DNA from 2 places in the Lelliottia sp. RD5 genome. Region 1 is predicted to be linked to the other one. Evidence: predicted binding sites of a transcription regulator. Region 1 holds the regulator's gene; the other holds the start of a gene.
The links. Region 1 encodes PhoB, which activates phosphate uptake and scavenging genes when phosphate is short. Its sites were predicted from a motif close to CTGTCATAAAACTGNCNNAT; they were not measured.
Positions count from the first base shown of each region.

Region 1 (14,783 bases):
GCTAAGTATAAGAAAAACCCATGGCTAATCATGCGAACAAAAAAGCATCAGCCGTATAAAATTCATCCGCGTTTTGCTTGACTGCAAAGCAAACAGGCCAGCAAACGCTGGCCTGTGGAAAGTAAGGCTGACACACCGGCTGTCAGGCACTTTTTTTGGCAATTAATCGTTCCGGGATAACAAAACTGAATCGCGTACCTTTGCCCGGCGTACTCTGAATATCAAGACGACTATCGTGATGATTCAATGCATGCTTCACAATCGCCAGGCCCAGCCCACTGCCGCCGGTTTGTCGTGAGCGCGCTTTATCGACGCGATAGAAACGCTCGGTCAGACGCGGAATGTGCTCCGGCCCAATGCCCGGTCCGTTGTCTTCAACGCTAAACTCAGCCCCCATCGGCACAGGCTGCCAGCGCACCACAATGTGTGTGCCTTCCGGCGTATGGTTCACGGCGTTATAGACCAGATTCGATATCGCACTGCGCAATTGCTCTTCACTGCCGAGGATTTTGAGCGCGCTATCAACCTCAAACGTCAGCTGGTGTTTTTTATGGCTCAGGGTCTGCGCTTCCCGCTCCACAACACGCAGCATCATCGGAACATCAATGGTTTCATTCAGTGCCAGCGTCGGGGCGGCTTCAATTTTCGACAGCGTCAGAAGCTGCTTCACCAGCCCCTCCATGCGATGCGTTTGCTCGCGCATCGTATGTAATGCTTTCTCTCGCGGCGCGCCTTCCAGCGTTTGCTCCTGCATCATCTCCAGATACCCCTGAAGCACGGTCAACGGGGTGCGCAATTCATGGCTGACGTTGGCAAAGAAATTACGACGCGCCCCTTCAAGCTGATGCATTTGGGTAACATCACGCGCCACCATCAGCCACTGCTTATCGCTATAGGGCATAACGCGAATCTCAAGGTGACGGCCGTTATTCAGCACCAGATTGTGCGGGCGAGTAAATTCACGCTTTTTCAGATACAGCGTGAACTCGGGGTAACGCAGTAGATTCAGTATGTTCTGGCCATTATCGTCCGGCCAGCGGAGTCCAAGGAGTTGTTGTGCCAGACCATTACACCAGAAAATCGTCCCTTCTTCGGTAGTGAGGATCACGGCATCCGGCAGCGACTCTGCGCCGCTACGAAAGCGCTTTATCAGACTTCCCAGCTCGCGACGACGCTTTTTATTACGCATCTGCATCTGGTGCAGGCCGTAAAGTAACGGCTCCCAGCTTCCGCTACCGGGCGGTGGCGTCATGCTGCGATCCACCCACAGCCACCACGACAGGCGCAGTAAATTCCAAAAATGCCAGATCAACAGGCCGGTCACTGCCGCCAGTAAAAACCACGGCAGGTAACCAAAAATAGCCCCCAAAATGAAGGCCGGGAGACAGCATAAGATCAGTTCAAAAACGAGCCTTTTCCATGACAGACGTTCCAGCACGCGTCACACTCCTGTCAGTGTTCAGAAACGGGTCGAAAAACGATAACCCGTGCCGCGGACCGTTTGCACCATGCGATCGTGGCCGCTGTGTTCCAGCGCTTTACGCAAGCGGCGAATATGCACATCAACCGTTCTGTCTTCAACATAGACGTTGGTTCCCCAAACGTTATTCAGCAACTGCTCACGACTGTAAACGCGTTCCGGATGCGTCATAAAGAAGTGCAATAGCTTAAATTCGGTCGGTCCCATGTCGAGCGGGTTTTCACCCGTCATCACGCGATGCGACGTGGGATCCAGGCTCAGCCCCTGCATCTCAATCACCTCTTCCACCGCCATCGGTGAAATACGGCGCATCACCGCTTTAATACGTGCCACCAGCTCCTTCGGTGAAAACGGCTTGGTGATGTAGTCATCCGCACCCGTTTCCAGCCCGCGCACGCGATCTTCTTCTTCGCCGCGCGCAGTCAGCATCACAACCGGGATCTCGCGGGTCATCGCTTCACGTTTGATGTGTTTGATAAATTGCAGTCCAGAGCCGCCAGGCAACATCCAGTCAAGCAGAATCAAATCAGGCCAGGGTTCGTTCAGCTGATTCACCGCGCTGTCATAATCTTCAGCTTCTATCGGCTGAAAACCGTTTTGTTCGAGCACGAAGCACACCATTTCACGAATCGGAGCTTCATCTTCTACGACCAGAATACGTCTCGCCATACTTTACCCTGTCTTATTGAGGTTAAAAGTTTGTAATGCGGCGTCATTATGCGTCAGATTTATGACAGATTTATGAAAAACATTACCACTATGAATAGCAAACTATTGTTTTATTACAGCTGTAAATTCCCGTTCCCAGGACATTTATCACCGCAAAAACCGTCACGCTAGCTAACACCGTCACATTTCGGAACCCCATGCTGACGCCCGTAACACTCAGAATTGGGCCGATGCAGCCAACACAGAGGCGGCCTGAAGGATCAAGTGTATAATCCCTTTCACCTTTTTTTGCCACGGATCTGTTATGCGCATACTTCACACCTCGGACTGGCATCTGGGTCAAAATTTTTACAGTAAAAGCCGCGCGGCCGAACACGAAGCGTTCCTGAACTGGCTGCTGGAAACGGCGCTAACGCACCAGGTTGACGCAATCATTGTCGCCGGTGATATTTTTGACACCGGATCGCCGCCCAGCTATGCGCGCGAAATCTATAACCGCTTCGTGGTCAATTTACAGAAAACGGGCTGCCATCTGGTCATCGTCGCGGGCAATCACGACTCGGTGGCAACGCTGAATGAGTCGCGCGATATTCTGGCCTTTCTGAATACCACTGTAGTGGCAAACGCCGGGCACGCACCGCAAATCATCAAAAAACGCGACGGCACGCCGGGCGCCGTTATCTGCCCGATCCCCTTTTTGCGTCCGCGCGACATCGTGCAAAGCCAGGCCGGACTGACCGGCGGCGAAAAGCAACAGCACCTGCTGCAGGCCATCACCGACTACTATCAGCAGCAATATCTCGACGCCTGTGCCTTACGCGGTGAGGCGGCGCTACCCGTCATCGCCACCGGCCATTTAACCACCGTCGGTGCCAGTAAAAGCGACGCGGTACGCGAAATTTATATTGGTACGCTGGATGCGTTCCCGGCGCAGAACTTCCCGCCTGCCGATTACATCGCGCTCGGGCATATCCATCGGGCACAGAAGATTGGCGGCAGCGAACATATCCGCTATTGCGGCTCGCCCATTTCGCTCAGCTTTGACGAAACGGGCAAGCCCAAAAGCGTGCATCTGGTGAGTTTTGTCGACGGAAAACTGCACGCGGTAGAAACCCTGGAAGTGCCGGTGACGCAGCCGCTGGTGGTGCTGAAAGGCGATCTGGCGGTCATCACCGCGCAGCTTGAGCAGTGGCGCAATGTGGAGCAAATCCCGCCCGTCTGGCTGGATATCGAAATCACGACGGATGACTATCTGCACGATATGCAGCGCAAAATCCAGGCGCTCACGGAAACGCTGCCCGTTGAGGTATTACTGGTGCGTCGCAGCCGCGAACAGCGTGAGAAAATTCTGCTCAGTGCGCAGCGCGAAACGCTCAGCGAGCTGAAGGTCGAAGAGGTTTTTGAACGCCGACTGGCGCAGGAAGAAATTGACGACGCGCAGCGCGCAAGACTCAACGAGCTGTTCACCCATACGCTGCATGCGCTCAATGATGAGGAAGAAAACGCATGAAAATTCTCAGCCTGCGCCTGAAAAACATCAACTCTTTGAAGGGCGAATGGAAGATAGATTTCACCGCTGAGCCGTTCGCCAGCAACGGTTTGTTTGCGATAACCGGCGCAACCGGCGCCGGGAAAACCACCCTGCTTGACGCCATCTGCCTCGCGCTGTATCACCAGACGCCGCGTCTGAATAAAGTCACACAATCACAAAATGATCTGATGACGCGCGACACCGCTGAATGTCTGGCGGAGGTAGAATTTGAAGTTAAAGGCATCGCTTATCGCGCATTCTGGAGCCAGAGCCGTGCGCGTAATCAGCCAGACGGGAATTTACAGGCGCCGCGCGTAGAGCTGGCCCGCTGTGAAGACGGTAAAATCCTGTCTGACAAAGCCACAGACAAAATTGAGCAAACGGCCTCGCTGACCGGGCTGGATTACGATCGTTTCACACGCTCAATGCTGTTGTCGCAGGGGCAATTTGCCGCCTTCCTCAATGCCAAACCCGGTGAACGCGCCGAGTTGCTGGAGGAACTGACCGGAACCGAAATTTACGGTCAGATTTCCGCGAGAGTCTTTGAACAACACAAAGCCGCGCGCACGGAACTGGAAAAGCGTGAAGCCCAAGCGGCTGGCGTGATTTTACTGAGCGACGAGCAGCAACAGCAGTTGAAGCAAAGTTTGCAGGTGCTTACTGACGAAGAGAAAACGCTGCTGCTACAACAACAGAATCACCAGCGCGATTTTCACTGGTTGACCCGTCACGAAGAGCTTCAGCGCGAACAGCAGCGTGCTTTAACCTCGCAACAGGAGGCGCAACAGGCGCTCACCGACGCCGCACCAGACCTCGAAAAATTGCTGCACGCCCAGCCCGCTGCAATACTGCGCCCACTCTGGGAGCGTCAGCAGGAGCAGACGACGCGTCTCGCACAAACCAAACAGCAGACTCAGGAAGTGAATACTCGCTTACTGTCCAGGGCGGCGCTCCGTGCGCGCATCCGCAACGGTGCGCTGCGCGCCCGCGACCAGCTGCAAACCGAGCTGTCTGCGCTGACACAGTGGCTCGCCGGGCATGACCGCTTCCGTCTGTGGGGTCAGGAAATCGCAGGCTGGCGTGCCCATTTCGCTCAGCTTCATCGCGACAAAAGTCAGATAGCGACATTGACCGGACGTATCACCGAGCTGCGGCAAAAACTGGCGAACGTACCAGAGATCGCCCTGACGCTGACCGCCGATGATGTCGCTGCGGCGATGGACCAGCAAACGGCGACGCGTGCGTCTCGCCAGCAGCTGACCACCCTTCACGCCCGTTATCAACCGCTGCAAAAGCGCATCGCTCAAAACGCTGAAAGCGTGCAAAAGGCGCAGGCGGAGCAGCGAAAACTTAACGAGACGTTGGCCCTGCGCCGACAGCAATACAAAGAGAAAAACCAGCACTATCTGGATATTAAGGCCTTATGCGAGCGAGAGGCCGAGATTAAAGATCTTGAGAGTTATCGAGCGCGTCTGGAAGCGGGAAAACCCTGCTTGCTCTGCGGTTCAACTGAACACCCTTCGGTGAAGCAGTATCAGACGTTAGAGATATCAGAAAACCAGCGCCGCCGTGATGCGATGGAAAAAGAAGTCGCCGCGCTGAAAGAAGAAGGCCTGCTGGTATTAGGGCAAGTCAATGCCCTGGCCAGTCAGATCCAGCGCGACACCGAAGAGGCGCAGACGCTCTCCCGGGAGGCACAAACGCTCACGCACGCATGGAGCGAAGTCTGTGCAACACTGAACGTGACGTTGAACATTCAGGATGATATTGCCCCGTGGCTGAACGAACAGGAACATTACGAGCGCCAGCTGTATCAGCTCAGCCAGCGTCTGGCCTTACAAAGCCAGCTTAACGAGCAGGAACACCAGGAGCGGCAACTCCAGCAGCAGATTGCGGCAACACGCCTGACGCTGGAAAACGCGCTGAATGCGCTGTCATTGCAGATCCCCGATGAGGGCGCTGAAACGCTCTGGCTCACCGATCGCGAAAACGAATCGTCGCACTGGCAAGCGCAGCAGAAACAGCTCACCGCCCTTCAGGAACGTATCAACGCGCTAACACCGCTGTTGGATACGCTGCCCGCGACGGACACCGAAGACGCGGAATCCGTTATTCCTGATAACTGGCGCGAGATCCACAATGAATGCGTCTCGCTGCAAAGCCAACTCGCGACATTGCAGCAGCAGGAAAGCCTGGAAACCGAGCGCATGCAGCAATCGCAGGCTCAGTTTTCCGCCGCGCTGGCAAAAAGCGCGTTCGCCGACGGCGAGGCATTCCTGAGCGCGTTGCTTGATGCCGACACAATGCAGCGTCTGGAAACGTTAAAACAGACGCTGGAAAACCAGATTCAACAAGCGACGGCGCTGGTGCGTCAGGCAAATCAATTGCTCAACCAACATCTGGAACAACGCCCGGAAGGATTGCAGTTGGATGCACCGACATTGCAGCATGAACTCCAGCAACTGGCGCAACGTCTGCGTGAAAACAGCACCCGTCAGGGTGAGATCAGCCAGCAGCTCAGACAGGATGGCGAGAACCGGCAGCATCAGCAGGCGCTTATCCAGCAGATTGACGAAGCCGCTCGCCTTGCGGATGACTGGGGGTATTTGAACGCGCTGATCGGGTCCAGTACGGGCGATCGCTTCCGTAAATTCGCTCAGGGGCTGACGCTCGACAATCTGGTGTGGCTGGCGAATCAGCAGCTGAATCGCCTGCATGGCCGCTATCTTCTGCAACGCAAAGCGAGCGACGCGCTGGAGCTGGAAGTGGTGGATACGTGGCAGGCCGACGCGGTGCGTGACACACGAACCCTTTCCGGGGGAGAGAGTTTCCTGGTGAGCCTGGCGCTGGCGCTGGCGCTTTCTGACCTGGTGAGCCACAAAACGCGCATTGATTCCCTGTTCCTCGACGAGGGATTCGGCACGCTGGACAGCGAAACGCTGGATACCGCGCTCGATGCGCTCGATGCCCTGAATGCGACGGGGAAAACCATCGGCGTGATCAGTCATGTGGAGGCGATGAAAGAGCGCATTCCGGTGCAGATCAAAGTGAAGAAAATTAATGGACTGGGCTACAGCAAGCTGGATAAGGTGTTTGCGGTGGAGTGAGGGTATCTCACCTCTTGATGAGAGGTACAGCCGTTCCCCTCTCCATTGAGGAAGAGGGTCAGAATGAGGGGGAACATGTTGCTCAGGAGGTGATTCCGTTCACTTCAAGACACGCGCCTCTCTATAAAAACGGAACCAGTGAACGTGCCATGGCGGCTCAATCGCCGCCGCCCTGGCGACCCGGGCTCCCGGCAAGAAAATCGCCGCTACGCGGTGCCTTCGTCTTATTCCCTCCGGCTTCGAGTCGGGCGCGATCCTGCATCCCTGCAGGTCACGCCCTCTCCGCGCATCCCTGCGCGTCGCCCCGGCCTTTGGTCAACGACTCAGCGATTTACAGCCGGACCAGTCGTCGCTTTAAGTCTTTTATTCCTGGCTGCCATCTTGAGTGCTTCAACATCAAGAATTACTGCGGCCACAGCCACGCTGCGCCGCGTACGCCACTTGAATCGCCATGCACCGCTTTGCGGAGCGGGGTCTCACATTCGCCGCCAAAGACCCACTGCTTCATCAGGTGCGGAACCGTGGTGTAGATCCGGTCAACATTACTCATCCCGCCGCCGAGGACGATCACGTCCGGGTCGAGAATGTTCACCACATGCGCCAGCGATTTCGCCAGACGCATTTCGTAGCGATTGAGCGCCAGCTCGGCAACGGCATCGTGCTCTTCGACAAGACGCATAATCTCGTTGCCTTTTAACGCATGTCCGCTCAACCGACGATAATCGGTGGCAAATCCGGTTCCGGAAATAAAGGTCTCGATACAGCCTTGTTTACCGCAATAACACGGCACTTCGGCGCGGTATTTCAGTTCATCTTCGTCCATCCACGGCAGCGGATTGTGCCCCCATTCGCCCGCCGTCCCGTTGCCGCCAATGTGCGCGCGTCCACCAAACGCCAGGCCAGAACCGCAGCCAGTACCAATAATTACCGCAAATACCGTTTGCGCGCCCGCAGCTGCACCGTCTATCGCTTCCGAAACGGCCAGACAGTTGGCATCGTTCGCCAGACGCACTTCTCTGTTCAGGCGCACGCTCAAATCTTTATCAAAGGGCTGACCGTTAAGCCATGTGGAGTTCGCGTTTTTCACGACCCCGGTATAAGGCGAAATCGAACCCGGAATTCCCATCCCCACAGTGCCGGTCTGTCCCGTTGCCTTTTCCGCCATCTCCACCAGCGAGGCGATCGTTTCAATGGTTTGCTGATAATCATCACGCGGCGTAGGCAGGCGGTGTCGGAACAATTGTTCGCCCTGATCGCTAAGCGCAATGACTTCTGTTTTGGTGCCGCCCAAATCAATACCAATACGCACAGGACTCTCCTCATTATTTTGATTATCAACAGAGTAGAAGCAGGCCACCTGATTAGCAATGCAAGCCATGCCACAATTCGTTATCATGCCCGCTGATTTAACGACAAGACCGTGGAAATTATCATGCTGTGGTTCAAAAATTTGATGGTTTACCGTCTCAGCCGCGAGGTTTCGCTGCAGGCAGAAGAGATGGAAAAACAGTTAGCCGCGTACACGTTTACCCCTTGCGGTAGCCAGGATATGGCGAAAACCGGTTGGGTTGCACCGATGGGTTCACAAAGCGATGCACTGACCCACACGACCAATGGTCAAATCATCCTTTGCGCCCGTAAAGAAGAGAAAATCCTGCCCTCCCCGGTGGTGAAGCAGGCGCTGGAAGCCAAGATCTTCAAGCTTGAGGCTGAACAGGGCCGTAAGCTGAAAAAAACGGAAAAAGATTCACTGAAGGATGAAGTGCTGCACTCGCTGTTGCCGCGCGCCTTTAGCCGTTTCAACCAGACCATGATGTGGATCGACACCGTCAACGATTTGATCATGGTTGACTGCGCCAGCGCCAAAAAAGCGGAAGATACGCTGGCCCTGCTGCGTAAGAGCCTGGGGTCACTGCCGGTCGTTCCGCTGACGATGGAAAATCCTATCGAACTGACGCTCACCGAATGGGTGCGCAGCGGCAGTCCGGCGCAAGGGTTCCAGCTGCTTGATGAAGCCGAATTAAAAGCGATCCTTGAAGATGGCGGCGTGATCCGCGCGAAGAAACAGGATCTTGTGTGTGACGAAATTGCGGTACACATTGAAGCCGGCAAACTGGTGACCAAGCTGGCGCTCGACTGGCAGCAGCGAATTCAGTTTGTGATGTGCGATGACGGCTCGATTAAACGTCTGAAGTTCTGCGATGAATTGCGCGATCAAAACGAAGATATTGAGCGCGAAGATGTCAGCGGACGCTTTGATGCCGACTTCATCCTGATGACGGGTGAACTGGCCGCGCTGATTAAAAACCTGGTCGAAGGTTTAGGCGGAGAAGCACAGCGTTAAGGCTGTGAAACCCTCTCCCCATGGGGAGAGGGAGAATCACTATTTCAAATAGCGGCACAGATAAGACGTCGGTTCCGCAACCTGCAGATGGAACTCGCTATGGCCAGGGACGTTGAAAACTTGTCCAGCGGTATACACTTTCCACTCTGTTTCATCCGGCAACAGCACGTTTAACGCCCCGCTAACCACCGTCATCTCTTCGGGCTCTGCGGTACCAAAGGTGTATTCCCCTTCAGCCATGACGCCAACACTGGCACGGCCAGTACTGCTGCTGGTAAAACCAATGGATTTCACTTTACCGGAAAAGTATTCGTTACTCTGAAGCATGAACTGGCCCTTATGTCTTTGGAGAAAAATCCACTATAGGGGCCATCCTTCGTGCCTGTCACGCAAAATCATCAGGCCAATAATTCAGACGCCAGGCGCGTCACCAGCACGTTGGATAACAGCACAGGCACATCGAGCGCTTTTTGCAGTAAATCGCGATGATGCTGGTGGAATCCCAGACAATCGAGCATTAAAACGTCCGCCCCCTGGTCGAGCAGTTCACGCCCTGCGGCGATGAGTTTTGTTTCGCTGTCCCAGATAGGATTGGCCAGCGCAAAGAGCGGCATTTTTTGCAGGACTTTCCATTTATTCACCTGATTATCCAGCAGTTCCTGGATCGGGACGATAACGCCCACCTGATGACCATCCACAATGGAGGCCACCAGCGGTGGAATAATGCGCATGGGTTCAAGCAGAATAGAATTTCGAGCGACCAACCCGGAGATCGGCGCGGTGCTCATCAGCAGAATAACGTCATACCCTTGATTATCGAGGACTTCGATGATGCCCTGCAACGCCCGCTCAACTTTCTGGTGCGAGACATGCGCCAGCGCACCGTCGCTTAACAATGTCGGCAGCGAATCCTCCCCGGTCCCAATCGCGTAGTCTTCCATGACCTCTTCCCGACCGATCCCAGCGAGCAGGCTGAGATGCGTAATCTGTTGTTCAGAGACATGCTCCGTTAAGAGCGGTAACACTTCGCTAACAGGAACCACACCAATGGTGAGGATCGCCAATGTTGCCTTCATTTTCGTTGTCGCCTTTCATTACTGCCACTGCACTTATACAGGCACAAGCTCACTACGCTGCGCGGCTCTTGTTTCAGGTTAAACAGCTCAAAAGCGTAGCAGCAGATCTTTACACCGAAGTGTAAAGATCGTTCACCGTTTCCGAATCTAACTGTAATAACTAAATATTAACTCTCACTTAACATTCACGCTGAGCCAAAAGTGTGATGCAGGCACGTTTATCCCCGCTTTCAGATTTATGTCAGGTCTTATCGGGGTCTTCGTAGCGGCGCTTCGCATCCAGCGCTTCCTGCTCAGTTTCATGCTCACTGATGAGTGAGTTTGGCTTCGGGTGATCCGCGCGCAGTTGGTACCAGGTAACGGTTTGATCGCCGTTACCTTTTTCAATCGTTTCGATTCGTGCTTCGCGTGGATAGGGAGGTCTGGTTGGCATAGTTCATCCTTTTTTAACGTTGAACTATGAGTATAGACGCCTGCTAGCTGGCGCAAGCCAGACGCAGCGCGGTAACGATCTGGCTGACAACCTGTTCCGGCGTCTGCGACGCATCGACGACGTGATGCGCGGCTTCACGATAAAGGGCATCGCGTTCAGCAAGCACTTGGCTCACTTCGTCACCGATCGCCTTTCCGGTGAGCGTAGGACGTTGCCCCTCTTCCGGAAATGCTTCGAGCCGTTCCACCAGGGTGGCGACGGGCGCGCACAGATAAATGACGATGCCGTGCTCACGCATAAAGCCGCGATTATGTTCCGCCAGAATAATGCCCCCGCCGGTCGCAATGACGCTCGACGGTGCCGTGACGGCTTTCAGGGTTTCGGTCTCAAGCGCACGAAATGTTTCCCAGCCCTCTTTTTCCACAATCTCCGCGATAGTCCGCCCGGCTTTCGTTTGCAGCCAGTGATCGGTATCGACAAATTGGCTTTGACACGCGCGCGCCAGTGCGAGGCCGACGGTGGTTTTCCCGCAGCCGCGAGGGCCAACTAAAAAGATGGGTTGGGTCATAACCAGGTGTTCCCCTTGATACCGCGAGGTTGCGGCGTGTGAAATCAAAAAACGAGCAATAATACCATTAAACTAGTACACAAAGTAATTGTAAAAATTGGATTACAGCAAGAATATGTGTGTATGACAGAGAGCGTAAACACTGAGAATATCAATCGCACCCTGTAAAGAAATCATTGCATATGTGGGTGCGTTTACTTTACTGCAAAGCATCTGATGATGACAACCCTGCGGTTGTCATACTCTATCACATTTTAGCAATGCTTATCATTACGCGGTACGGCGTTTCACTTCCAGCAGCCATTTATCCAGCTCAGCGGCAAATTGCTGCCGATCGCGTTGGGAAAGCGTGTCAGGTCCACCCGTTTGCACGCCGCTCGCGCGCAGGGTATCCATGAAATCACGCATCGTGAGGATCTGACGAATGGTCGACGGCGAGTAACGCTCGCCGCGCGGATTCAGTGCTGCCGCCCCTTTTTCCAGAACTTCCGCGGCCAGCGGGATATCCGCAGTTATCACTAAATCTTCCGGGCTGCACAGCCGCACAATCTCGTTATCCGCCACGTCAAAGCCGGCAGGGACGCGCATCGAGCGAATAAATTTTGACGGCGGAATGCGCAAATTCTGGTTTGCCACCAGCGTTAACGGCATCTGCACGCGCTCAGCGGCGCGAAACAAAATCTCTTTGATGACATTCGGACACGCATCCGCATCCACCCAAATCGCCATAGTGTCTCCCTTGTTTAGCATGAGCGGCTATTGTCGCCTGCTTTTCGTCGACAGGCAAAGCAGCGTAAGCTTTAGCCCTGAAGAAAAATCCACGTTAAGCTATAGAGTAGAACGCAAAACGCATAATTACGGAGAGACGTGATGGATAAGAAAATCGGTTTTATTGGCTGCGGTAACATGGGAAAAGCCATTCTCGGCGGCCTGATCGCCAGCGGCCAGGTGTTGCCGGGACAAATTTGGGTGTACACCCCGTCACCGGATAAAGTGGCTGCCCTTCGCGATCAGTACGGGATTAACGCTGCCGAAAGCGCACAGGAAGTGGCCCAGATTGCCGATATCGTCTTCGGTGCCGTGAAACCTAACATCATGATTAAAGTGCTGAGCGACATTACCTCCAGCCTCAACAAAGAGACGCTGGTGGTATCAATTGCAGCGGGCGTCACGCTGGATCAGCTCGCGCGCGCGCTGGGTCACGACCGTAAAATCGTCCGCGCCATGCCAAACACGCCGTCGCTGGTGAATGCGGGCATGACCTCTGTCACACCGAATGCGCTGGTGACGTCTGAAGACGTGGCGGACGTGCTGAATATTTTCCGCTGCTTTGGCGAAGCCGAAGTGATTGCCGAGCCGATGATCCACCCGGTTGTCGGCGTCAGCGGATCTGCCCCGGCCTACGTCTTTATGTTTATTGAAGCGATGGCTGATGCTGCCGTGCTGGGCGGAATGCCGCGCGCGCAGGCGTACAAATTTGCCGCTCAGGCGGTGATGGGTTCTGCAAAAATGGTGCTGGAAACGGGGAAACATCCCGGTGAGCTGAAAGATATGGTGTGCTCGCCTGGCGGGACCACCATTGAAGCCGTGCGGGTGCTCGAGGAGCGCGGATTCCGCTCTGCGGTGATCGAAGCGATGAGCAAATGCATGGAAAAGTCAGAACAGCTGAGTAAATCCTGATAACGATTGCCGGGCGTCAGGCGGCCACTTCGGTGCGGTTGCGTCCGGCATTTTTCGCTTTATATAACGCAACGTCAGCCGCTTTCAGCCATTCACGGTAGTGTCCAAATTCCGGTGTTAACGGTGCCACGCCAACGCTGATACGCAAGCGCACCTGCGGGGCACAGGGTAAGGTGAGCGCCGCCAGCCGTTCATGCACGCGAGACATCGCCGCTATCGCACTCTCCGCAGGTGTTCCACTCATCACCACGGCAAATTCATCGCCACCAAAACGGCCGATCAGATCCCCTGCACGTAACGCCAGTTGCAGTTGACGCGTGACGGCGATAATCGCCTCATCGCCCACGTCGTGGCCCCACGTATCATTGATATTTTTAAAATGATCAATATCGATAATCAAAATGGCGGCGTCGCGATGGCTCCGTAAGCACGTGTCGTATTCATTGCGTAACAGAATTTCCCAGTGCCGACGATTGAACACGCCGGTCATTCCGTCGCGAGTACTCATCAACTCCAGACGACGCTTATGCTCCGCCAGTCGGATCGCTGTCTGATGACTCACCCAGGCAAAAATCAGCGGATAAAGCACCAGGACCGGTAGCGAAAGCCATAATTCGAGCGGGGTCAACGTCAAGGCGGGGGTGGTACCGGTGAGTTGCAGCGTGATGAGCGTGGCGACGGCAGTAATGACGGCGCCAGCGCTAAACAACTTCACGCCGCCCGCCCCCATCAGGTTCATTCCGATCATCATGACCAGCGCGACCGTGGGCAACACGTCAACGCCCATTAACCCCATCCAGACGCCTGCCACCATCGCATCGGCTTTGAGATTTAAAATTTCGCTGCTGCGGGGATCGGCGGAACGGTAAGCCAGCTGCCAGGCCAGATGTGGCCAGATGAACGACCACCCCACCAGCAATAGCCACCAGCCTCCAGGCGGAGCATGTGCCACCATTGCCCCTGCAATCGGGAAGAACATTGCGGCCAGTCCCAACATGCGCGGCAATCGAACTCGCCGGGCAAACCGAATGCCGGAACGGTGGTGGTCATCCTGAGAAAGGTCCTGTTGCCACTCTTCTCGGGTGACGCCTTTATTGTAAAAGTTTTCGTCATTCATAATTTTTGGGAACATTCTGAAACATTTCCCAAATTATAGAGAGGGGGGGAGCGGGGAAAGTATGAAATTTCGGGTGAGCCAATACCCAGGCTCACCCGTTAGGACTACACGGATTTCTTGAGGCACGCGCTCATAAACTTGCTGCGGTCTTCTCCTTTGAGCATCTGTTGCGTCGCCTGAGAATTACACTCGCGCATTTTTTGCTGCTGTGGCGTCAGGCTCTTCTCGCCGGGTTTTGTGTCTTTGTTTTTCAGGCAATCGCTCATATAGGTTTTACGGGCATCGCCTTTCAGCGTCTGGGACGTGGCCTGCTGATTACAGGTCGTCATTCGCTGCTGTTGAGGGGTAAGCGTTCTTTCCGCCGCCGTTGCCGTCGACATCAGGAACATCGCGGAAAGCAGAGTCACAGACAGGGTCAGTTTCATAGCACCATCCTTTCATGAAGGTTCACACTAAGTCTGGTTCGTGACGGGGAAAAAACCACCCGGCGGAGGGGAATTTCCGCCGGGTTTCTCTTTTATTTCAATCCAAGCGCCGCTTTCATGGTGTAGAACAGATCGGTCTGATCCGTCAGCCCTACCACGTTTGCTGCATGAGGACCATACGCCGCAATGCGTAGCTGCGAGCCAGTATGTTCCATGGAGTCTTCTTCGGAGTTGCCATAGCTCATCACCATTACCGCCCCGTCTTTGGTGTTCAGCGCCTGAGTCAGGCCCGGCGCTTTGGTGTCTGGTGCAACGATCTGGCTGGCGTGTGCGTGGTCAGCCGTAACCACCAC
Region 1 is NZ_JBVYHQ010000004.1:90,742-105,524, reverse strand. Features, by position in the region: gene phoR (phosphate regulon sensor histidine kinase PhoR) at 143-1,438, opposite strand; gene phoB (phosphate response regulator transcription factor PhoB) at 1,460-2,149, opposite strand; gene sbcD (exonuclease subunit SbcD) at 2,454-3,659, shown strand; gene sbcC (exonuclease subunit SbcC) at 3,656-6,787, shown strand; gene mak (fructokinase) at 7,191-8,096, opposite strand; gene rdgC (recombination-associated protein RdgC) at 8,220-9,131, shown strand; gene ppnP (pyrimidine/purine nucleoside phosphorylase) at 9,171-9,458, opposite strand; gene AC0LWE_RS14600 (AroM family protein) at 9,530-10,207, opposite strand; gene yaiA (protein YaiA) at 10,449-10,640, opposite strand; gene aroL (shikimate kinase AroL) at 10,684-11,208, opposite strand; gene AC0LWE_RS14585 (YaiI/YqxD family protein) at 11,479-11,937, opposite strand; gene proC (pyrroline-5-carboxylate reductase) at 12,079-12,888, shown strand; gene adrA (diguanylate cyclase AdrA) at 12,905-14,020, opposite strand; gene psiF (phosphate starvation-inducible protein PsiF) at 14,110-14,430, opposite strand; gene phoA (alkaline phosphatase) at 14,523-14,783, opposite strand, start outside.

Region 2 (14,783 bases), on a different contig from region 1:
ATCGCCGACAAAGCCGGACGACAGCCCGTCGCCATTACCGGCGCAGTAATCTTTGCTTTGGCCTCCGTGCTCTGCTCAATGGCGCAGGACAGCACGCTGTTCCTCTCTGGCCGGTTTATCCAGGGCATCGGCGCGGGCGGTTGCTACGTGGTGGCATTTGCGATTTTACGCGATACCCTCAGCGCTCAGCGTCGCGCCAAAGTGCTTTCCATGCTGAACGGCATCACCTGTATTATTCCAGTGCTTGCACCTGTTGTCGGCTATCTGATTATGCTCAAGCTGCCGTGGCAGAGCCTGTTCTGGACGATGGCCGCCATGGGCGCGTTGGTCTTTATTCTGTCGATCACCGTGCTAAAAGAGACGCACCCCGGCTCGCATCATTCCGGGCATTCCGCAACGATCCAACCCGCCGAAACGCTGCTCAACCGCTTTTTCATCAGCCGTCTGTTAGTCACGACGATGAGCGTGGCCGTCATTCTCACCTTTGTAAACGTTTCCCCGGTATTGCTAATGGAAACGATGGGGTTTGATCGGGGCGAATATTCAACGGTGATGGCGCTGACGGCGATGGTCAGCATGGCGGTGTCGTTTTCTACACCCTTTGCACTCAACGTCTTCAGCCAGCGTACGCTGATGCTTACTTCTCAGGTGTTGTTCCTGGCCGCAGGCGTGATTCTGGCGACCGCAAGCTCACATGCCATCATGCTGGGAGGCATTACGCTGATTTGCGCCGGTTTCTCCGTGGGGTTTGGCGTGGCGATGAGCCAGGCGTTAGGGCCGTTCTCATTGCGGGCGGGCGTCGCCAGTTCCGCGCTGGGTATAGCACAGGTGTGCGGGTCATCCCTGTGGATATGGCTCGCTGCGGTGATCGGCCTTAATGCCCTGAATATGCTGATCGGGATCCTGATTGGCTGTAGCATGCTGTGTATCCTGTTACTTATGGCGATACAGCCCGCGGCGCATTATGAAGAAGCCCCTCAGCAGTCTCGATCTTAATCTGTTACTGTGCCTGCAGCTGTTGCTGCAGGAGCGCAGCGTCACCAAAGCGGCAAAGCGCATGAACGTCACTCCGTCGGCGGTCAGTAAATCGCTGGCGAAACTGCGCGACTGGTTTGACGACCCGCTGTTTGTCAAAACGCCGCTGGGACTGCTCCCGACACCGCTGACGGTCAGTCTTGAGCAAGACCTCACGGACTGGATGCAGATTGGCAATCAGATCCTCGATAAATTCCATCACGACTCGCCGGGCGGACTGAAATTCGAACTGGCGGCGGAAACGCCGCTGATGCTGATCCGTTTTAACACTTTGCTGGAGCAGGTGAATGAGCGCTATCCGCAGGCGACCGTGCGTATGCGGCACTGGGATTACGATTCGCTGGATGCCATTACGCGAGGGGAAGTCGATCTTGGCTTTACCGGACGCGAAACGCACCCACGCTCGCGCGAACTCCTGAAACTGATGCCGTGGTTTATCGACTACGAAATCCTGTTTAGCGACCGTCCCTGCGTCTATTTGCGCGAAGATCACCCCGCGCTCCAGGAAGAGTGGAATCTGGAGACGTTTCTGCGTTATCCGCACATCAGCATCTTCTGGGAACGCAGCGACACCTGGGCGCTGGACGAAGTGCTCAGAGAGATGGGACACGAGCGCAACATTGCTCTCAGTCTGCCGGGTTTTGAGCAGTCGATGTTTATGGCCGCGCAACCTCACCACAACTACATTGCGACCGCGCCGCACTATTGCCATCACTATAATCAGATCCACCAGCGCAATCTGGTCAGCCGTCCAATCCCCATTGACGAAGCGCTGTCTGAAAAACTCACCGTCCCTTTCACGCTGATCTGGCATAAACGGAACAGTCACAACCCCAAACTTGTCTGGTTGAAAGAGACAATCAAGGCGTTGTATTGCGATTCACTGCGCTAAGGATCTCTTTTTTGCCCCTGCAAATGTAAAGTTCGGTTCATTGGCTTCTCATACCCCCATTTACCGATTAAAACAGATGCAAAGTTAAGCGATAATGGTGTAACCGTTTAACCTGTCACTGACCATTATCATGGAGCGAAAAATGGCAACGCATTTTGCAAGAGGGATACTGACAGAAGGACGACTTGCCTCCGTCAGGCTCTCTTCGGCCTGCCACAATCAGGCACGTACGCTACCGGAACATCGACGCACGCGATTCCTGGCCTCCCGTGCGCTACTCGCCGAGCTGATGTTTATGCTTTATGGCACGAGCGAACTCCCCGAAATGCTCACGCAGCCTGAGGGCCGCCCCGTTTTTGCGGATCCCGAACTCCCGAGTTTTTCGGTGGCGTATACGGGGAATATCGTGGGTGTAGCGCTGACGACGGAGGGAGATTGTGGGCTGGATATGGAACTTCAGCGCGTCACGCATAGCTTCCACGGTCCCCACGCGCACGACGATTACCCGCTCTCCAGCAATGAAAAGCTGTGGGTGCGCAATCAAAACGATCCCAACGAAGCCAAAGCGCAGCTGATTACTCTCCGTCAGAGCATCCAAAAACTCTCCGGTTGCGCGGTCGATGACGCGAGCTTGTTGCAGCTCCTGCCGGGCTCAGGCCGCCTGCGTTCCGCCAAAGCGGCACGCGTTGAAGCGCTTAGCGACGCGGAAGACGTTTTGATCTGGTCCATTGCCGTGACGCCTGCCATTGAGCGCCTGAGAATCTGGGAATTTGACAGTCGATACGGGTGGCGTAGCCTGCCTGATGTTCCGGCTCGCGCTAACAAACCCGCAGCCCGCCTGATAAGATTAATCAGCTTACCGACAGAAAAAGCGTTAACCCTCAATTGACCCGTCCTGGGCCATCATGGCGAAAAGGAGTAATCATGTCTGATACGTTGAAAGTTGTTACGTTACTGGGAAGCCTGCGTAAAGGCTCATTTAATGGGATGGTTGCCCGCACGCTACCCAAACTTGCCCCTGCGGGAATGGACGTGTCGGCATTACCCTCCATTGGTGATATTCCGCTGTATGACGCCGATGTTCAGCAGGAAGAAGGTTTCCCGCACAGTGTGGAAGCGCTTGCAGAGCAAATCCGCCAGGCGGACGGCGTAGTGATTGTCACACCGGAATATAACTACTCGGTGCCAGGTGGGTTGAAGAATGCGATCGACTGGCTGTCACGCTTACCCAATCAGCCGCTTGCCGGTAAACCTGTGTTGATCCAGACCAGCTCAATGGGCGCGATTGGCGGCGCACGCTGTCAGTATCACCTGCGCCAAATCCTGGTGTTCCTGGATGCGATGGTGATGAACAAGCCGGAATTTATGGGCGGTGTGATTCAGAATAAAGTGGATACGCAAACGGGCGAAGTGGTCGATCAAAGCACGCTGGATCATCTGACCGGTCAGCTGACTGCGTTTGGGGATTATATTCAGCGGGTTAAAGCATAAGAGAAGTGCGAACCCTCTCCCACCGGGAGAGGGAAATCAGAGCGTAGGTCAGGAAAGCAAAGCGCCACCTGACACCACTGGCAACTTAGTGTGCATCGATAAACACAATCTTCAGTACAAACAGCAACGCCACAACAACAACGCATGGGCTGAGCTCGCGGAAACGACCGGTACCGATTTTCATCACGCAGTAAGAGATGAAGCCCAGCGCGATACCTTCGGTGATCGAGAAGCTAAACGGCATCATCACGGCAGTGATAAACGCCGGAACCGCTTCGGTTAAATCTTCCCACTTCACACGCGACAGGCTAGACGTCATCAGCACGCCCACATAAATCAGCGCGCCTGCGGCCGCATACGGTGGAACCATCCCCGCCAGCGGCGAAAGGAAGATCACCAGCAGGAACAGAAGACCAACTACAACGGCCGTCAGACCGGTACGGCCACCGACGGAAACGCCGGACGACGACTCAATATAAGCGGTAACAGACGACGTACCGATAAATGAGCCCGCGACAGACGACACGCTATCAACAAACAGCGCCTGCTTCATGCGCGGGAATTTGCCGTTCTCATCTGCCAGACCGGCTTTGTCGGTCACGCCGATTAGCGTCCCGGAGGAGTCGAACAGGTTGACCAGCATGAAGGAGAAAATCACGCCCGCCAGGCCCAGGTTAAACGACCCCGCCAGATCAACGTGACCAATCACGCTAGACACGCTCGGTGGCGCAGAGACGATGCCGTGATACTGCACGTCGCCCATCATCCAGCCCAGCAGCGTCGTCACCACGATAGACACCAGCACTGCCGCATGAATATTGCGGGAGGCCAGAATCGCGATGATAAAGAAGCCCAGCACGCCCAGCAGAACGCTGTGAGACGTCAGATTACCAATGCTCACCAGGGTTTCTGGGTTCGCGACGATAACGCCCGCGTTTTTCAGCCCCATCATGCCGATGAACAGGCCGATCCCGCTGGTGATCCCCACGCGCAGGCTCACCGGGATATTGGCAATCATCCAGTAACGCACGCGGAAAATGGTCAGCAGCAACAGGCCGACAGCACCCCAGAAGATGGCGCCCATCCCCACTTGCCACGGCAGCCCCATCGCCTGCACGACAACAAAGGCAAAGAAGGCGTTAAGACCCATCGCCGGCGCCAACGCCACCGGGAGGTTAGCAAACACGCCCATCAGAATACTGCCGAGAGCAGCAATCAGACAGGTGGTGACGAAGACGGCGCTGGTATCCATGCCAGCAACGCCCAAAATTTGCGGGTTAACAAAAACGATATACACCATCGTCAGGAAGGTGGTGAAACCAGCGATCACTTCGGTGCGTGCCGTCGTGCCGTGCTCGCGCAATTTGAACACGCGCTCAAGCAAACCCTGACCAGACGTCTGGGTAGTGTGTTGTTGACTCATCATCAATTTCCGAACATAGGAGGGAAAATTCGTCGCTATCCTATACCAAAATGCGACAATAAGGGCGGTTACGAGATACTTTTTTTCATTGATTTTGCTTATACGGCAACGATTGCGTCTCGTGATTCTGCAGTACGTAAACGTTAAACTTGTTAAAAGGGAAAAGCATGTCTGAGATTGAAGCGGTATTTTTCGACTGCGACGGTACGCTGGTCGACAGTGAGGTCATTTGTTCCCGCGCGTATGTCAGCATGTTCCAGGAATTTGGCATTACGCTCGATCTCGAAGAGATTTTTAAGCGCTTTAAAGGCGTGAAGCTTTACGAGATTATTGACATCATCAACGCCGAGCACGGCGTCAGTCTTGCGAAAGCGGACTTAGAGCCTGTTTACCGCGCCGAGGTCGCACGCCTCTTCGACTCGGAACTGGACGTCATCGCGGGCGCAAACGCGCTGCTGGATTCCATGGCGGTACCGATGTGCGTAGTGTCTAACGGACCGGTCACCAAAATGCAGCACTCTCTCGGCAAACTGAAGATGTTGCATCACTTCCCGGAAAAACTGTTCAGCGGTTACGATATCCAGCGCTGGAAGCCCGATCCTGCGTTGATGTTCCATGCGGCGAAAGCGATGAATGTGAACGTGGAGAACTGTATTCTGGTGGACGATTCCAGCGCGGGCGCGCAGTCGGGGATTGATGCGGGAATGGAGGTGTTTTACTTCTGCGCCGATCCGCATAACAAGCCGATTGACCATCCGAAAGTGACGACCTTTACCGATTTAGCGCAGCTGCCGGAATTGTGGAAAGCGCGCGGGTGGAAGATTACCCGCTAAGTTTCCCCTCACCCCTCTTCTTCCACAGGAGAGGGAGAAAAGCGAAACGCTCAGTGATTGAGGGAACGTCGCGAAACCTTCCCTCTCCCGGTGGGAGAGGGCTAGGTCAACATCACTCTTTCGGATCGCTACCCGCCAGCAGTTTGTCCAGCTCATCGCCCCCAACGTGACGGAAATCTTGTCCCTTCACGAAGTAGAAGATGTATTCGCAAATATTCTGACAACGATCGCCGATACGCTCGATAGAGCGGGCGCAGAACAGCGCGGTCAGGACGCTTGGAATGGTGCGCGGATCTTCCATCATGTAGGTCATCAGCTGACGCACAATGCCTTCATATTCCTGGTCGACCTTCTTGTCTTCACGGTAGATACGCACCGCTTCATCCAGATCCATACGCGCAAAGGCATCCAGCACGTCATGCAGCATTTGCACGGTGTGGCGGCCCAGCGACTCCAGGCTGACCAGCAGCGGCTGGTGCTGGTGAGAGAATTTCTCCAGCGCCGTGCGGCAGATTTTATCGGCCACATCGCCAATACGTTCAAGTTCAGCGATGGTTTTGATGATCGCCATCACCAGACGCAGGTCGCTCGCCGTCGGCTGACGTTTCGCAATAATGCGGACGCAGGCTTCGTCGATCGCGACTTCCATCATATTGACGTTTTTGTCGCCTTCGACCACGCGCTTCGCCAGCTCGCTGTCCTGATTGTGCATCGCGGTAATCGCATCAGAAAGCTGCTGCTCCACCATGCCACCCATGGTCATGACCTGAGTGCGAATGCTTTCCAGCTCGGCGTTAAACTGACCGGAAATGTGTTTATTAAGGTTGAGATTGTCCATCATTCCTCCAGATGCCCAAAATATTTCTGGCTGCAACAGGGCGGCAACTGAGCAAATCCCCGAAAGCGTAGTTCTCTACGTGACCGGAGTAAGCAAAGGCCGCCAACGCGGGTACAGCCTAAAAGATGAAGGACATATCAGCCGTAACGACCGGTAATGTAGTCTTCTGTTTGTTTTTTGGCGGGCTTGGTGAACAGATCGTCCGTATTGCTGAACTCAATCAATTCGCCCAGGTACATAAACGCCGTATGGTCTGAACAACGCGCGGCCTGCTGCATGTTATGGGTGACAATCACCACGGTGTAATCTTGCTTCAGCTCGGTGATCAGCTCTTCAATACGGCCCGTTGAGATCGGATCCAGCGCTGAACATGGCTCATCGAGCAGTAGCACTTCAGGGCGAATCGCGATACCGCGCGCGATGCACAGACGCTGCTGCTGGCCCCCAGAGAGAGAATATCCGCTCTGGTGCAACTTATCTTTGGTTTCGTTCCAGAGTGCGGCCTTGGTCAACGCCCACTGCACGCGCTCGTCCATATCGGCGCGAGACAGCTTTTCGAACAGGCGCACGCCAAAGGCGATGTTGTCGTAAATGGACATCGGGAACGGCGTCGGTTTCTGGAATACCATGCCCACTTTGGCACGCAGCAGGGCGATATCCTGGGTATTGGTCAGAATATTGTCGCCATCCAACAGGATTTCGCCTTCCGCACGCTGCTCCGGATAGAGCGAGTACATTTTGTTAAAGGTACGCAGCAGGGTGGATTTGCCACAGCCCGATGGACCGATAAATGCCGTCACCTGGTTTTTGGCGATATCCAGGTTGATGTTTTTCAGTGCATGGAATTTACCGTAGTAGAAGTTCAAATCACGAACCTGAATCTTACCCGGTGCAGTATCAACCATACTCATTGACTCATTTCCTCATTCGGCGCCGCGTGATGCCGCGCCGTAAAAATTAACCGTGTTTCTGTTTCGCGAAAATGACGCGCGCCAGAATGTTCAGCAACAGTACGCACAGAGTGATAATTAACACCCCTGCCCAGGCCAGTTGTTGCCACTCGGCAAACGGGCTCATCGCAAATTTAAAGATGGTGACCGGCAGGTTAGCGATGGGCTGCATCATGTCGGTGCTCCAGAACTGGTTCGAAAGCGCGGTAAACAGCAGCGGCGCGGTTTCGCCTGCGATACGCGCAATCGCCAGCAGGATGCCGGTCATGATCCCGGAGACTGACGCTTTCAGCGTAATCGCGGAAATCATCTTCCATTTCGGTGTACCCAGCGCATAAGCCGCTTCACGCAGGCTGTCCGGCACCAGTTTCAACATGTTCTCAGTAGTACGGATAACGATAGGCACTTGCAGCAGCGCCAGCGCAATCACGCCCGCCCAGCCTGAGAAGTGCTCCATCTGCGCGACCACAATGGTGTAGACGAACAGGCCAACCACAATAGACGGCGCGGAAAGCAGAATATCGTTGATGAAACGAATCACCTCAGCGACCCAGGATTTACGGCCATATTCCGCCAGATAAATCCCCGCCATGATGCCGAGAGGCGTTCCGACAACGGTCGCCCAGAAGATCAGCAGGCCACTGCCTGCCAGGGCGTTTGCCAGCCCGCCACCCGCCGTATTTGGCGGCGGCGTCATCTCGGTGAACAGCGCAATCGACATCCCGTCGATGCCGCGCGTGATCGTCGAGAACAGGATCCACACTAACCAGAACAGGCCAAACGCCATCGTCGCCATAGAAAGCGTCAGCGCAAGGCGATTTTTGAAGCGACGGCGCGCCTGCATTTTGCGGCGAGATTCTGCCAGCGCAGTGGTGCTTTGCATTTCGAGCGTAGCCATTAGCGTGCCCCCTCATTTTTCGCCAGGCGCATGATCATCAGCTTGGAGATCGCCAGAACGATGAAGGTGATAACGAACAGAATCAGACCCAGTTCCATCAACGCCGCCACATGCAGACCTGATTCCGCCTCGGCAAATTCATTTGCCAGCGCGGAGGTAATACTGTTACCCGGCATAAACAGCGAGGCGCTGTCGAGCTGATAGGTGTTACCGATGATAAAGGTCACCGCCATGGTTTCACCTAGCGCACGACCCAGACCCAGCATGACGCCGCCGATAACACCATTTTTGGTGAACGGCAGGACGATGCGCCAGATAACTTCCCACGTAGTGCAGCCGATACCGTAGGCCGACTCTTTCATCATCACCGGCGTTTGTTCAAACACATCGCGCATGACCGCCGCAATGTACGGGATAATCATGATGGCGAGAATCACGCCTGCGGCCAGAATACCGATCCCGAACGCCGGGCCGGAGAACAGCGCGCCAACAAAAGGAATATTCGACAGGACATTGCCCACCGGTTCCTGGAAGTATTTCGCAAACAGCGGAGCAAAGATAAACAGGCCCCACATGCCGTAAACGATACTCGGAATCGCCGCCAGCAGTTCAATCGCGATGCCCAGCGGACGCCTGAGCCAGTTAGGGGCCAGCTCCGTCAGGAACAGCGCGATACCAAAGCTCACCGGAACGGCAATCAGCAGGGCGATAAACGAAGTGACCAGCGTGCCGTAAATCGGCACCAGCGCACCGTAAATATCGTTCGGTGCATCCCACTCTTTGGTCCACAGGAAGGCGAACCCGAATTTCTGGATGCTCGGCCAGGAGGAGAAAATCAGTGACACGATAATGCCGCCCAGCAGCAATAGCACAATCAGCGCAGCCAGTTTTACCAGCGCGCTGAAAATCTTGTCACCATTTTTACCCGGAGGGTTAAAAGCAGGCTTGGTTGCAGCCATAAATTACTCTTCTGTTAAATACGTTTTACGAAGTAAAGCGGGTGAAATTCACCCGCCATTTTCGTCAGTATGCCAAATCAATACAATGCTTTACCGCTGCTGTCTTTCACGTTTGTTTTCCATGCAGCACGAATCTGCTCAACCACGCTGTCCGGCAGGCTTGCGTAATCCAGGTCGTTAGCCTGTTTGCCACCGTTTTTGTATGCCCAGTCGAAGAACTTCAGCACTTCAGCGCCCTGCTCAGGTTTCTTCTGATCTTTGTGCACCAGGATGAACGTGGTGGACGTGATTGGCCACGCGCCGTCACCTTTCTGGTTCGTCAGATCCTGTGCGAAGGATTTGCTCCAGTCAGCGCCTTTCGCGGCATTTGCGAAGTTTTCTTCGGTCGGGCTAACCGGTTTACCGTCAGCTGAAATCAGCTTGGTGTAAGCCAGGTTGTTTTGCTTGGCGTAAGCGTATTCAACGTAACCGATTGAACCCGGCAGACGCTGTACGAACGCGGCGATACCGTCGTTACCTTTACCGCCCAGACCGGTCGGCCAGTTAACCGTAGAGCCAGAACCGATTTTGGATTTCCACTCTTCGTTCACTTTCGCCAGGTAGCTGGTGAAGACGAAGGACGTACCGGAACCGTCAGCACGACGAACCACAGCGATGTTTTGCGAAGGCAGTTTCACGCCTGGGTTCAGTTTGGTGATGGCTTCATCATCCCATTTTTTGATTTTGCCGAGGTAGATATCGCCAAGGGTTTTGCCATCCAGCACCAGTTCGCCAGATTTCAGACCCGGGATATTCACGGCCAGCACAACACCACCGATAACGGTTGGGAACTGGAACAGACCTTCCTGAGCCAGTTTGTCATCGGACAATGGCGCGTCAGATGCACCGAAATCAACGGTATTAGCCGTAATTTGTTTAACGCCACCGGAGGAGCCGATACCCTGATAGTTAACCTTGTTACCGGTCTCTTTCTGGTAGGTATCTGCCCATTTGGCATACACCGGCGCAGGGAAAGTTGCACCAGCGCCAGTCAGGCTTGCTTCTGCGAATACAGAGAACGCGCTCATCGATAAGGTCGCGGCGACAACAGTTGCGACAGTGGTACGCATAACTTTCATAATGTCTCCTGCAAGGATTTCGTAAATCGTTGTTTAGTGGCTACGATGAGCAAAATAGGACAATCAGGTGACAGATAAATGTACGAAATATGACAGTTTTATGACATGAAAAGTTTAACTTAAAAAATCGCGAAATAAGCATTAATAAACAGAAGGTTAGGTATCTTTATGACACTCTGTTTTCAGAAAAATTTTATTTGTGTGACACTGAAAAAGTAGCTGAAAATGACAGATTGTCATCAACAAAGAGAGAAGGGATTGATTAAAAACAAACCAGCAGGAAAGAGAAAAGCTCCACCCGAAGATGGAGCCTGAAGGGATTATTCTACGGTAACTGACTTCGCCAAGTTACGCGGTTGGTCAACGTCGGTGCCTTTAATCAGCGCGACGTGATAAGCCAACAGTTGCAGCGGAACGGTATAGAAGATCGGTGCAATCACCTCTTCCACATGCGGCATCTCAATGATGTGCATGTTGTCGTTGCTAACAAAACCGGCATCCTGATCGGCAAAGACGTACAGCTGGCCACCACGGGCGCGCACTTCTTCAATGTTGGATTTCAGTTTTTCCAGCAGTTCGTTGTTCGGCGCAACGACGATAACCGGCATGTCCGCGTCAATCAGCGCCAGTGGGCCATGTTTCAGCTCACCTGCCGCGTAGGCTTCGGCGTGGATATAGGAGATCTCTTTCAGCTTCAGCGCGCCTTCCAGCGCGATTGGATACTGATCGCCACGGCCCAGGAACAGTGCGTGGTGTTTATCAGAGAAATCTTCCGCCAGCGCTTCAATGCGTTTGTCCTGAGACAGCATCTGCTCAATGCGGCTCGGCAGCGCCTGCAAACCATGAACGATATCGTGCTCAATCGACGCATCCTGGCCTTTCAGACGCGCCAGTTTCGCCACCAGCATCAGCAGAACGGTCAGCTGGGTGGTGAACGCTTTGGTCGACGCCACACCGATTTCTGTCCCCGCTTTGGTCATCAGCGCCAGATCGGACTCACGCACCAGCGAAGAGCCCGGCACGTTACAGATCGCCAGAGAACCGAGATATCCCAGCTCTTTAGACAAACGCAGTGCCGCCAGGGTATCCGCCGTTTCACCGGACTGGGAAAGGGTGATCATCAGGCTGTTGCGACGCACCGCTGATTTGCGATAGCGGAATTCAGAGGCGATTTCCACATCGCACGGCACGCCAGCCAGCGCTTCAAACCAGTAACGCGAAACCATGCCGGAGTTGTAAGACGTTCCGCAGGCAACGATCTGAATATGCTCCACTTTCGCCAGCATCTCATTCGCGTTTGCGCCCAGTTCGCTCAGATCCACTTCGCCGTGATTGATGCGCCCGATCAACGTGTTTTTGATCGCGTTCGGCTGCTCGTAAATCTCTTTCTGCATGTAGTGACGATAAGTGCCTTTGTCACCCGCGTCGTACTGCAGACTGGATTCAATCTCCTGACGCTTCACCTCTGCGCCAGATTTATCAAAGACCGTAACGCTACGGCGCGTCACTTCGGCGATATCACCCTCTTCCAGGAAGATAAAGCGACGGGTGACCGGCAGCAGAGCCAGCTGATCGGAGGCGATAAAGTTTTCGCCCATACCCATGCCGATGACCATCGGGCTACCGGAACGGGCAGCCAGCAGGGTGCTTGGATCGCGAGAATCCATGATCACCGTACCGTATGCACCACGCAGCTGAGGGATCGCACGCAGCACCGCTTCACGCAGCGTACCGCCTTGCTCCAGTTCCCAGTGAACCAGGTGAGCAATAACTTCGGTATCAGTTTCAGAAACGAAGGTATACCCCCGCGCTTTAAGTTCCTCGCGCAGCGGTTCGTGGTTTTCGATAATGCCGTTATGCACCACGACGATGTGTTCAGACACATGCGGGTGTGCGTTGCCTTCTGAGGGTTCGCCGTGCGTCGCCCAGCGCGTATGTGCAATACCGGTACCGCCATGCAGCGGCGTTTCTTCCGCGGCTTGCGCCAGCATTTGCACTTTACCGAGGCGGCGCAGGCGGGTCATGTGCCCTGCTGCATCCACCACTGCCAGACCGGCAGAGTCGTAACCACGGTATTCCAGACGACGTAATCCTTCGATAAGGATTTCAGCAATATCACGCTGCGCAACTGCGCCAACAATTCCACACATAGTTAGATTTCCTGATTATGGCGTTATGCCATGCGTTGCCGCTGATCTGTATTACTCTTCGTCTTTCACGCTGCGACTGCGTTGGCTGCACGTGCTCGCCACGGTCACTTACTTAAGTAAGCTCCCATGGACTCTCACAATTGCCGCCTTGTCACAACGCGAAATCCTTTGAGTATGCCCGTTTCCGGGCGCCCCGAGCCTTGTAGAGAGTGGGGCTATATTTTTGGTTACTGCATTTTGGGCGGGGGATTATGTTATCCCCTCATCCCGACCCTCTCCCCAAAGGGGCGAGGGAGAAAACACCGCACCAAACGATCCTCGATGGGAGGACGGTTCAGGTGAGGTCAGTTACTTTTTCTTGACCGGACGCTGCCAGCCTTGCTTGTGAACCTGCGGCACACGGCTGAGAACGAGCTCATTTTCCGCCACATCACGCGTAACGGTCGTGCCCGCCGCAATCGTAACGCCTTTACCGATTGTGACTGGCGCCACCAGCTGGCTGTCAGAACCGACGAATACATCATCGCCGATAATGGTTTTGAATTTATTGGCACCATCGTAGTTACAGGTAATCGTACCCGCACCGATATTCACGTTATCGCCAATTTCCGCATCGCCGAGATAGGTCAGATGACCGGCTTTCGAGCCTTTACCCAGACGGGCCTTTTTCATCTCAACAAAGTTGCCAACGTGCGCACCTTCCAGCAGTTCAGCACCTGGACGCAGACGCGCGAACGGACCAATAGTACAGGCGGCTTCCAGACGTGCATCTTCCACCACGCTGTACGGGCTAATCTCGCAATCGTCACCAATGACGCTGTTTTTGATGACACATCCGGTACCGATTTTAACGCGATGACCCAGCGTCACTTGGCCTTCAATAATAACGTTAGTGTCAATTTCGACATCACGCCCGTGAGCAAGCGTACCGCGCAGGTCGAAACGCGCCGGATCGCGCAGCATCACACCCGCAAGCAGCAGTTTTTCCGCCTGCTCAGCCTGATAGATACGCTCCAGACGGGAAAGCTGAAGACGGTTGTTTACGCCGTCAGTTTCGCTGATGCGCGTCGGATGAACGGCTGTAATTTCATGGCCTTCGTGATGCGCCATTGCGATGATATCGGTGATGTAGTATTCACCCTGCGCGTTGTTGTTGTTCAGTTTTGACAACCAGCGTTTCAGATCCGCACCGTTGGCGATCAGAATGCCGGTGTTAATTTCCTGAATCTGGCGCTGCTCCTCGGAGGCGTCTTTATGCTCGACAATGCCCGTCACCTTGCCGTTTTCGCGGGTGATACGGCCATAGCCCGTCGGGTCATCCAGTTTTACAGTGAGTAAACCGATACCACCCTGCGGTTTGGCTTCACGCAGACGCGTTAAGGTTTCAACAGCAATCAGCGGAACGTCGCCGTAAAGCATCAGAATGTCTTCGTCGTCTGCAAAGAATGGCGCGGCCTGCTGCATAGCATGGCCGGTACCCAACTGTTCAGCCTGAAGCACCCAGTTGAGATTCTCATCGCCCAGCGTCTTTTTAAGCAAATCACCGCCGTGTCCGTAGACCAGGTGAACATTGCTCGCGCCCAATTCATTTGCAGCATCAATGACATGCTGCACCATCGGCTTTCCTGCCAACGTGTGCAACACCTTAGGAAGATCGGAATACATGCGGGTGCCTTTGCCTGCGGCAAGGATGACCACGCTCATTGTATTATTCAACATACGCGTCCTGACTGTAATTTGAGTGAGAAGTAGAACCCTTTGACGTTGAAAATTCTACATATTTTGCAGCATAAAATGGGCTGCTGGTAAAACGCTCAACATCCGGCATTAATGGCTATTTGAAGATACTTTTAAGGGCAGAGTAAATCACTTTTCATCCGGAAAATAGCTTTCTAGTGGGAAGTCGCGAGCGCCTACAACAGGTTAGCTATTTTTTCGCCTCATGAATAAAGATCGCCTCAAAGCAAAACAACGTTTTAATTATCCAATATTGTGACAACCAAAAAAGAAACGACGTTTCATCTTGATGATAATGGCGCTCAAATATCAATCAGGAGAATAAGATGAATTATAAAATACCTCTGGCCCTAATGATGTGTAGCTCCTTTATTGTCAACGCAGCAGAACAGCATCACGTCTGGAAAGCCATTGCGTTTGGCCAATCGACAGACGTGAATTTCTCATCAAACGTGTTGC
Region 2 is NZ_JBVYHQ010000007.1:203,589-218,371, forward strand. Features, by position in the region: gene AC0LWE_RS19335 (MFS transporter) at 1-996, shown strand, start outside; gene yidZ (HTH-type transcriptional regulator YidZ) at 965-1,927, shown strand; gene AC0LWE_RS19345 (4'-phosphopantetheinyl transferase family protein) at 2,070-2,816, shown strand; gene AC0LWE_RS19350 (NADPH-dependent FMN reductase) at 2,852-3,418, shown strand; gene AC0LWE_RS19355 (NCS2 family permease) at 3,504-4,841, opposite strand; gene yieH (6-phosphogluconate phosphatase) at 5,009-5,674, shown strand; gene phoU (phosphate signaling complex protein PhoU) at 5,787-6,512, opposite strand; gene pstB (phosphate ABC transporter ATP-binding protein PstB) at 6,650-7,423, opposite strand; gene pstA (phosphate ABC transporter permease PstA) at 7,470-8,360, opposite strand; gene pstC (phosphate ABC transporter permease PstC) at 8,360-9,319, opposite strand; gene pstS (phosphate ABC transporter substrate-binding protein PstS) at 9,397-10,437, opposite strand; gene glmS (glutamine--fructose-6-phosphate transaminase (isomerizing)) at 10,758-12,587, opposite strand; gene glmU (bifunctional UDP-N-acetylglucosamine diphosphorylase/glucosamine-1-phosphate N-acetyltransferase GlmU) at 12,936-14,306, opposite strand; gene AC0LWE_RS19400 (right-handed parallel beta-helix repeat-containing protein) at 14,651-14,783, shown strand, end outside.
Region 2: a site for PhoB is predicted at 10,525-10,544, ahead of pstS (phosphate ABC transporter substrate-binding protein PstS). Genes of this name have one in related genera too.